2 regions of the Lysinibacillus sp. FSL K6-1151 genome follow, and region 2 is predicted to be linked to the other one. Evidence: predicted binding sites of a transcription regulator. Region 2 holds the regulator's gene; the other holds the start of a gene.

Region 1 (4,787 bases), 120 kb from region 2:
GGTGTACGCATTAGACCATACAGTATCCATGGTTGACGTCCAACTTCCGCAAGCCACCAACCTGCTTCGATGGCAATGATTGACAGAGGTCCTCCCGCAACAATAATCCATCTATACCATCGCGAATGAATAAATTGCCAGCCCCGTGCTTTCCCTACAACATAAAGTAATGAAACTAGCACCATAAACATACCAATGGACACCATAATATCAAAGAGATAATGAATATAGAGTGGTGGTAAATCCTCCTCCGCAAATTGATCTAAGCCAATTACCTCTGCGTTAGGATTAAAATGTGCAAGAATGCTCAAAGCATACGGAATTTTAATAGCGTATTTTACTTCTTCTCCATCTAATACACCAAATAATACAAGCGATGCTTTACCCTCTGTTTCAAAATGCCATTCTGCAGCGGCTAGTTTTTCGGGTTGATATTCAGCTAAGTATTTTCCTGAAAAATCTCCAATTACAGCAGCAGCTATGGAGAAAATTAAGCCAATTTTCATAAGTAAAAGCAAGGATTTTTTATGGTATACATGCTTAGAGCCTTTTAACATTCTGTATCCCGCAATAGCTGCTAGTACAAATGCTGATGTCATATACGCTGTCACAAGTACATGCGCTACCTTTGTCGGCATGGCCGGGTTAAACATCGCTAAAAAAGGTTGAATATTGACAAGTTCTCCGTTTACAATATCAAATCCTTGTGGTGCATTCATAAAAGCATTAACAATTGTAATGAAGACCGCTGACATCGACGCTCCAACAGCGACAGGAATTAATAGTAGCATATGTTTTTTCTGACTATCAAAGCGGTCCCATGTATATAAATAGATCCCTAAAAATATAGCTTCAAAGAAAAATGCAAACGTTTCCATAAACAATGGTAATGCAATCGTTTGACCAGCAAGTTGCATAAAGTTAGGCCACAATAATGAAAGCTGTAAGCCAATGGCAGTTCCTGTTACAACACCTACGGCCACAGTAATAACAAAACCACGCGCCCAACGTCTCGCCATTAAGATATAATGCTCATCATTCTTTTTATACCCAGTCCATTGAGCAATCATAATCATCAACGGGACACCTACACCAATCGTTGCATAAATAATATGGAACGATAATGTTAACTCCGTTAATGCTCGACTCCAAAAGACTGCTGATTCATTAATCATCTCATTGCCCCCCTAACTTCCAAATATTCTTCCAAGAATGGAAAGTAGCATAATAATTGCAACACCAAAACTTATCCATATAAGTTTCTTTTCTTGTGACTTATACAAAGGCAACACTTCCTTTCCCTTATCCATACCCCCATTTTCCACTATTACAACGAATAAAACCTTAATAACGGACCGAAATTTCAGGCTATTATTAAGGTTTCAAATTTTGTTCAACTAATATACGCACATTTGCCAAACATTTTTCTAAATTCATTCACAATCTAAGTTCTAAAGATGAAATTGTATAATTTAGTCCATTCCAATTTAATAAAGGAAGCAATCGGATTAAGTAGGTTTTCAGAGATTCTTATGTGGCACAGTTCTGGTTTTCGGCTTCTATTGGGAAGGTTAACTTTGGGAGTGTGGGAGGGGGTAGATATTTTTGGGAGTGGTGAAGCTTTTCTCTTTAGGGGACTTCCTAATATGCAGATCCCTTACTTTTATAAGTACGATCAGATAGAATCCAAAAAGCTCATCCAACTAAAATAGGATGAGCTTTTTGGATTGATTAAATACGGTCTTCTTCTCGAATATCTGCAAGTGGGACAAAGATTTCAATGTGACGCTTCAGATTTTCAAATGTAGCCGGTGCGTCTCCGCCATATTCGCCATCTAGGTTAAGATGGACTTCGTTTTCAGTCGTGACTTTGACAACGCTGGCTTTTTTATAAATGACACGATCGTCATTTAAATGTTCGCCTCGTAATGCCATAGCAGCTAGTTGAATAAACTCTGGAAGGCTTACTTTTTTCAGTACTATTACTGTAAAGTAACCATCATTAATACTCGCATCAGGGGCAAGTTTTTCAAAGCCACCTACTGAATTCGTTAAACCACATAGGAACATCATGGCGTCCCCATCAAATACTTCGCCATCATATTCAATACGCATATGGGAAGCTTTGATGGATGGAATCATTTCTACTGCCTTTACATAATAGGCTAACTGACCAAGCATTGTTTTCATTTTACTTGGTACTTCATAAGTGAGTTCTGTAATGCGTCCCCCAGCAGCAATATTAATGAAATAGCGTTCGCCATTTAAGAGACCCACGTCCACTGGTAATGTGTCGCCTTGAATTATAATGTCTACAGCCTCATCAATATTTCGAGGAATATGCACAGCACGGGCAAAATCATTTGTAGTACCCATCGGAATTAGACCAACTTTCGGACGGTTTTCAAATGGACTTACACCTGAAACAACTTCATTTAATGTGCCATCTCCACCAACTGCGATGATGATATCAAAACCACGCTCTACCGCATTTTTTGCTGCAAGCGTTGCATCTCCCTCACATGTTGTTGCATGACAGGATGTCTCATAGCCTGCTACCTCTAGTTTTTCCAACACCTCTGGTAGATGTTTCTTAAATACTTCGCGTCCAGATGTAGGATTATAAATGATTCTTGCTCGTTTCATAACATACCTTCCTGCTTCATAAGATTCTATTTCATTCAACGAAATTCTACGTTGAAATGTTGCAATGCTCTTGTTATTTTTGTAATGCGTTTGTTACCTGTTTTTTAAAGTCCTCATAGACATACGTCCAGTAAGTTGAGTTCGAGATATTTTCCTCTCGAATTTCTGCATAAAGAGCTTTTTGAGCTTCTTCAAATGTTGGATCTTCTTTATCTGGTAAACTCGCTCGTTTCGTTACGACTAACTCTTGTAATTCAGGCGCACGTGGTCCCCATTTTCCTACAACCTCACCTGCATCATCTAACAACAGATAAATCGGGATAGCACGACCACCGTTTGTTAAATAACGATCAATTAACTCTGTATCAGCATCGCGAAAAACGGTACGCATTTCTAACCCTGCCGCTTCAGCAACACGACGAATAATAGGGTTGTTTAACATAGCGTCTCCGCACCAATCTTCTGTAATAGTTAAAATTTTTGGCTGCTTATCTTTTAGTAATTCGATGAAGCCATCGTTTGTTGGCACTTCAAAACCATCATAAATACGGAAGCTCTCTTCTTTCAACGTCGTCATGTTCTCCATATATTGTTGTATCGAAATAGCTTCTTGAAAATATTGTTGTTCAGTTTTCATTGGCTCGTCCCCCTTATTATTGTCTATTCTATATTTTGCTATGAATACTCTTTTTAAACAACTATTAAGTGTTATAAATTGCAAATTAGTTACATTTTTGAAAATTAATAGCCGAGGGAGCAATAAAGCTCTCTCGGCTATTATGTTACAACGAGTATTATCGTTTGGCAATTTCTTGTTGTAATAATTTATTAACCATTGGAGGGTTGGCTTGACCTTTTGTTGCCTTCATAATTTGACCAACTAAGAAGCCAATCGCACGATCTTTACCATTTTTAAAGTCTTCGATAGATTGTGCATTGTTATCTAAAACTTCTGTTACGATGGCTAGTAGTGCACCTTCATCGGAAATTTGAACTAAACCTTTCGCCTTCACAATATCCTGTGCAGAACCACCGTTTTCTACTAATTCAGCAAATACTTTTTTACCGATCTTAGAAGAAATTGTTCCGTCAGTGATTAATTTCACCATCTCAGCAAGGTTTTCTGGTGTTAGTGCAGTATCTTTAAGGTCTTTTTGTTCCGCATTTAAGTAAGCTGAAACATCACCCATTAGCCAGTTAGCAGAAAGTTTCGCATCTGCACCGTTCACAATCATTGCCTCGAAGAAGTCTGAGATTTCTTTAGAAATAACAAGAACTCCTGCATCATATGGTGTTAAGCCTAATTCTTCTACATAACGTTTTTTACGAGCATCTGGAAGCTCAGGAATTTCTGATTTCACTCTCTCTAGCCATGCATCATCAATCGAAAGACGAACTAAGTCTGGCTCTGGGAAGTAACGGTAATCATCTGTTCCCTCTTTCACACGCATTAAAATTGTTTTACCTGTTTTTTCATCGAAACGACGTGTTTCTTGCTCAATAATACCGCCTGATAATAATACATCTGCTTGACGTAATTCCTCATGCTCTAAACCACGACGAACATAGTTGAAGGAGTTCAGGTTTTTAAGCTCCGTTTTTGTGCCAAATTCTTCTTGACCATACGGACGAAGAGAAATGTTGGCATCACAACGTAATGAGCCTTCTTCCATCTTACAATCAGATACGTCTGTATATTGAATAATTGATTTTAATTTTTCTAGGTAAGCATATGCTTCGTTTGGTGTACGAATGTCTGGCTCAGAAACAATCTCAACAAGTGGTGTACCTTGACGGTTAAAGTCAACTAATGAGTGATCCCCAGCATGTGAAAGTTTACCAGCATCTTCTTCCATATGAAGACGTGTAATACCGATACGTTTTGTATAGCCGTCTACTTCAATATCGATCCAGCCGTTTTTACCGATTGGTTTATCAAATTGTGAAATTTGATAAGCTTTCGGATTATCTGGATAGAAGTAGTTTTTACGGTCAAATTTTGTTTCTTGTTCGATTTCCATATTAAGTGCAAGTGCAGCACGCATTGCGAAATCTACTACATTTTTGTTAAGGACTGGTAGGACACCAGGGTACCCTAAATCAATTACTGTTGTATTTGTATTTGGTTCAGCACCAAAATG
Region 2 (4,787 bases):
GAATTTCCTCTGATTTAAGATATTTCTTATAACCAATCCGAGAAATCATAATACTAATTTCATACAAGATAAACAATGGCACAGAAACCATTAAATGTGACGCCAACTCAGGCGGTGCAATAATCGCTGCACATACAAATAAACCAAAGTATGAATATTTACGAATTCGAATTAGTAAATCTGGACTTAATATACCAATTCGCGAAAAGAATAAAACAACAATCGGTAACTGGAATAGAAAACCAAAAGGTATTGTAAGCTTAAACAAAAATGTAAAATACTCATGTATACCAATGGTTTGCTGTATCTCCAAATCATTCGATAAATTCATCATGAATTTTATGACATACGGGAAGAGTAAAAAGTACGAAAAAGATAACCCTGCAATAAACAATAGAAATGAATATGGTATATAGCTTAGAGTGGCTTTACGTTCTACTTCTCTTAATCCAGGGCTAATAAACGACCACAATTGATACATCAACACTGGCGATGAAAGAATAAAGGCAATTATAAAAACAACTTGGATATAAATTGCAAGTGGTGTGACTACGTCAAATGCATGAAGCTCAATATTATATTTTGCTCCAGTCATTTGAAGGTATTTAACAAGCGGCTTTGCGACGAAAAAGCCGCCAGCCATAGCGAGAACAAAGAAAACGGCAACAATGAACAGCCGTTTTCTTAATTCTTCTATATGCTCAATGACAGTTAGATCTTTTGGATTCATTCCTCAAACATCCTAACTTACTTATCTAGTTCTTTCTTTTTCTTGTCATCATCATCTTCGTCGGCTAAACCTTTAGTAGCATTTTTGAATTCACGTAGTGTTGAACCAAATGCCTTACCAAGCTCTGGTAACTTCTTAGGGCCAAAAATTAATAACGCGACAATTCCGATAATAATGAGGCTCATAGGACCAATTCCACCCATTACAGCCACCTCCTCTTTATATCCATCATTTTAACGCATATTTCGCCATTTTGCTAACTAATTATATGTGAAAGTTTTTCGTCTCTCTCATAGGTTTACCCGCATTTTATTAAAAAATATTATTTGACAGAAATGGTGAATTACACTTAAAAATATGTATTATTTTCACACTTCCTGATTACGAATTAAATAGATAAGCGCTTGCAATTCTACCGATAAATCAATGGTTAAGAGCTGCATTCTATCTGGTACTGTTAACCGTTCTGGTGTAAAGTTTAAAATACCTTTTGCATTCATTGCTGCTAAACGATCCGCCATTTTTTGTGCGGAGCGTGGTGAAACGGTTAAAATCGCAAGCTCTGCACCGTATTCAGCATACTTCTCCTCCAGCAAATCTGGATGAAAAACAGGAATATTACTAATCATTTTGCCATCCTTCGGTGCTTTAGAATCGAATGCTACGACAATATGTGTATTATGGTTTTTTTGAAAATTATATTTTAATAATGCACTGCCCAAATTCCCCACGCCAATTAACGCTACTTTTGTCGCTTCATGTTGATCAAGCGTCTGGCTAAAAAATTGTAATAAATGCTGCACATCATAGCCATAGCCCTTTTTACCAAGAGCGCCAAAATAAGAAAAATCACGGCGAATCGTTGCAGAATCTATTTTCATCGCTTCACTCAGTTCCTTCGACGAAATACGTTCCATACCTTCTTGTGCAAAGTTTTGAATAAATCGATAGTAAAGAGGAAGTCTTTTTGTAGTGGCTTGTGGAATTTTTAATTCTTGTTTCAAACTTTCTCCTCCTTATGATGAACCTCAATCAATTTTACTGTATTTAACTACTAATTTTAATACATTTATCCTTAACTATATACAACATTTTTGCAATCCACTAGCGTATTTCTCTTTAGTTAATGGCGCTTTGTACGCAACTAACTAAAAAGAAATCGTTTCAATCTTACATGACTGCTAGGAATAAGTAAAGCACCTACATTGCATGCAAATCGTTCATCCATTACACTAAGGTAGAATTGAGGTGTCAAGAATGATTGTTTTACAGGTCAATCAACTAACTAAATCCTTTCTTGCAGATGAAATTTTAAGTGGTGTTAAATTAGAGGTTCAACACCGTGATCGCGTTGCCTTAGTAGGGCGAAACGGTGCAGGTAAATCGACTTTATTAAAAATAATCGCTGGTCAAATGTCCTATGACTCTGGGGATATCATTATCCCAAAGGGCGTTCAGGTTGGCTATTTAGAGCAACATGCTGGATTAAATTCTACGTTAACTATTTGGGATGAAATGATGACCATTTTCGAACCGCTTTTAGCTCAAGAACAAACGCTCCGCTCGCTCGAACAGCAGATGGCTGATCCTACCGTTTACGAAAATTCCACTCTGTATGCGAAAGTTATGTCGGAATACGATCAACTACAGCATACTTTTAAGGATGCTGGCGGCTATCAATATGAATCGGACATACGTTCAGTGCTTCATGGAATGCAGTTCTATCCCGAAGACTATGATAAACCCATCAGCTCACTATCTGGTGGACAACGCACACGTTTAGCACTGGCTAAGCTTTTACTTAGTAAACCAGACCTTTTAATTCTCGATGAGCCTACGAACCATTTAGATATCGAAACATTATCTTGGTTGGAATCTTATTTAAAGAGCTATGAAGGAGCTATTTTAATTGTTTCCCATGACCGCTACTTCTTAGACCAAGTCGTTTCCATTGTCTACGAGGTGTCACGTCATCGTGTTACAAAATATACAGGCAATTACAGTGCTTATTTAGATGAAAAGGCTAAAACCTATGAACGCGATGTCAAACTTTTTGAGCGTCAGCAAGATGAAAAGGCCAAGCTAGAGGATTTTATCCAAAAGAATATTGCACGTGCCTCTACAACAAAAATGGCACAAAGTCGACGTAAAATGCTTGAACGAACTGAGTGGATGGAATCGCCAGATGGTGATGAGAAATCCGCTAGTTTTGGTTTTACTATCGAACGTCAAAGTGGTAATGATGTTTTATCCGTCGATGATTTAACAATCGGCTATGATGATCAGCTAATATCTAGTGGTATTAACCTGCGCACTTTTCGCGAGGATCGGATAGCCCTTGTTGGACCAAATGGGGTTGGTAAATCAACATTATTAAAAACAATTGTGAAAGATTTAACACCTCTTGCAGGTGCTATTCGTTATGGTACTAATGTACAAATTGGCTATTATGATCAAGAGCAAGCAAAGCTTTCAAGCAATAAAAGTGTCTTGAAAGAGCTATGGGATGAATGGCCGCTCATGAATGAAAAAGATATTCGCACTGTCTTAGGACGCTTCCTATTTAGTGGAGAAGATGTGGATAAAACCGTATCCTCTTTATCAGGCGGTGAAAAAGCACGCCTTGCACTCTCAAAATTAATGATGCAAAAGGCCAATTTTTTAATTCTCGACGAACCTACAAACCATCTAGACTTAGATAGTAAAGAGGTTCTGGAAAATGCACTGATTGATTATCCTGGAACGCTTCTATTTGTCTCCCATGACCGCTACTTCATTAATCGTATCACAACGAAAGTGGTGGAGTTGTCTGGAACTGGATCATTTGAATATTTAGGTGACTATGATTATTATGTAGAGAAAAAACAGGAACTGTTGGAGCTAGCGCAAATGAAGGCTGCCTCCCAACTACAAGTACAGCAAGACCTACCTGATAAGACTTCTACCTCTAAAATTGATAAAGAGGCAAAAAAACGCGAACGTCAAATTAGACGTACTATTGAAGAACTAGAAGTGAAGATGCAAGAAACGACAGCTAGCATTGATAGGCTCGAGGAAGCTCTCTGTGACCCTGCAATTTTCACGGATCACGAAAAAATTTCACAGCTTCAAGACGAATTAGCTATTGCTAAAGAACAGCATGAGCGATTGGAATTAGAATGGTTAGAGCTAAATGAGGAACTTGAAAATATGAATATGTAGTTACTGATTTTAAGCCATGTGCCTCGCCGCATGGCTTTTTTCTTTACACACCTTTATTTTTCATATATATTGGTCAAGTGCTATTTTTCGACAAAAAATGCCCACAGTTTTATACACACTATAAATCTAGTAATACCAACATATCAACAGAGTTTTCCACATTGTCCACAATCAAAAATTATTTTATCCACATCTTCCCTTGTAAAACATGCTACTATATATTGAATAATCACAAGTTATACACAAGTTATCAACATATTGTGCATAAGTACGCGTGTTCGGTACTTAGTTCGCTCCATTACCTGTGGATAATTTTCTGAAAAATTTGTCAATTAACGTGTTGAATATTATTATTCTCTTCGCAACGTTCATTTTTTATCAACAAATTTTCGACAATCAAAAAAGAGATATCTTCAATAAGATACCTCCTTCATTTACTGCTATACCCAAGATTTTAACTCCATTCCGGGACGTCCATTCATCATTAAGTTTCCTCGAACCCCCGCCTCAAACATTGGCATGGCTGCTGCTCCAATCATTGCCGCATTATCTGTACACAATTTGAGTGGTGGTACAAAAAATGGGATGCCTTCCTCGGCAAATACAGCCTCTAAAGCGCTTCGCAGACCTTTATTCGCTGCTACACCACCAGCTGCTATGACCTGCTTCACCTGATATTCGCGAGCAGCACGCAATGTTTTCGCTGTCAGTACTTCGACAACACTTTCCTGAAAACCTTTAGCAACGGCTGCTGGCGAAATAGCTTCGCCTCGTTGATCCATATTGTGTTTATAATTGATGACTGCTGATTTTAAGCCACTAAAGCTAAAATCATAAGAACCCTCCTCTAACCAAA

What was found. Region 2 encodes Rex, which represses fermentation and respiration genes when NADH is low (regulators of the CRP and FNR family bind a similar motif). Its sites were predicted from a motif close to TTGTGAAATATTTCACAA; they were not measured.
Region 1: a site for Rex is predicted at 1,426-1,443, ahead of MHI04_RS19395 (cytochrome ubiquinol oxidase subunit I). Genes of this name have one in related genera too.

What each region holds. Positions count from the first base shown of each region.
Region 1 is NZ_CP152040.1:4,001,488-4,006,274, forward strand. Features, by position in the region: gene MHI04_RS19395 (cytochrome ubiquinol oxidase subunit I) at 1-1,175, opposite strand, end outside; gene MHI04_RS19400 (diacylglycerol kinase) at 1,732-2,646, opposite strand; gene MHI04_RS19405 (thioredoxin family protein) at 2,720-3,283, opposite strand; gene gatB (Asp-tRNA(Asn)/Glu-tRNA(Gln) amidotransferase subunit GatB) at 3,441-4,787, opposite strand, start outside.
Region 2 is NZ_CP152040.1:4,117,863-4,122,649, forward strand. Features, by position in the region: gene tatC (twin-arginine translocase subunit TatC) at 1-730, opposite strand, end outside; gene MHI04_RS19880 (twin-arginine translocase TatA/TatE family subunit) at 748-933, opposite strand; gene MHI04_RS19885 (redox-sensing transcriptional repressor Rex) at 1,099-1,734, opposite strand; gene MHI04_RS19890 (ATP-binding cassette domain-containing protein) at 1,988-3,931, shown strand; gene tsaD (tRNA (adenosine(37)-N6)-threonylcarbamoyltransferase complex transferase subunit TsaD) at 4,372-4,787, opposite strand, start outside.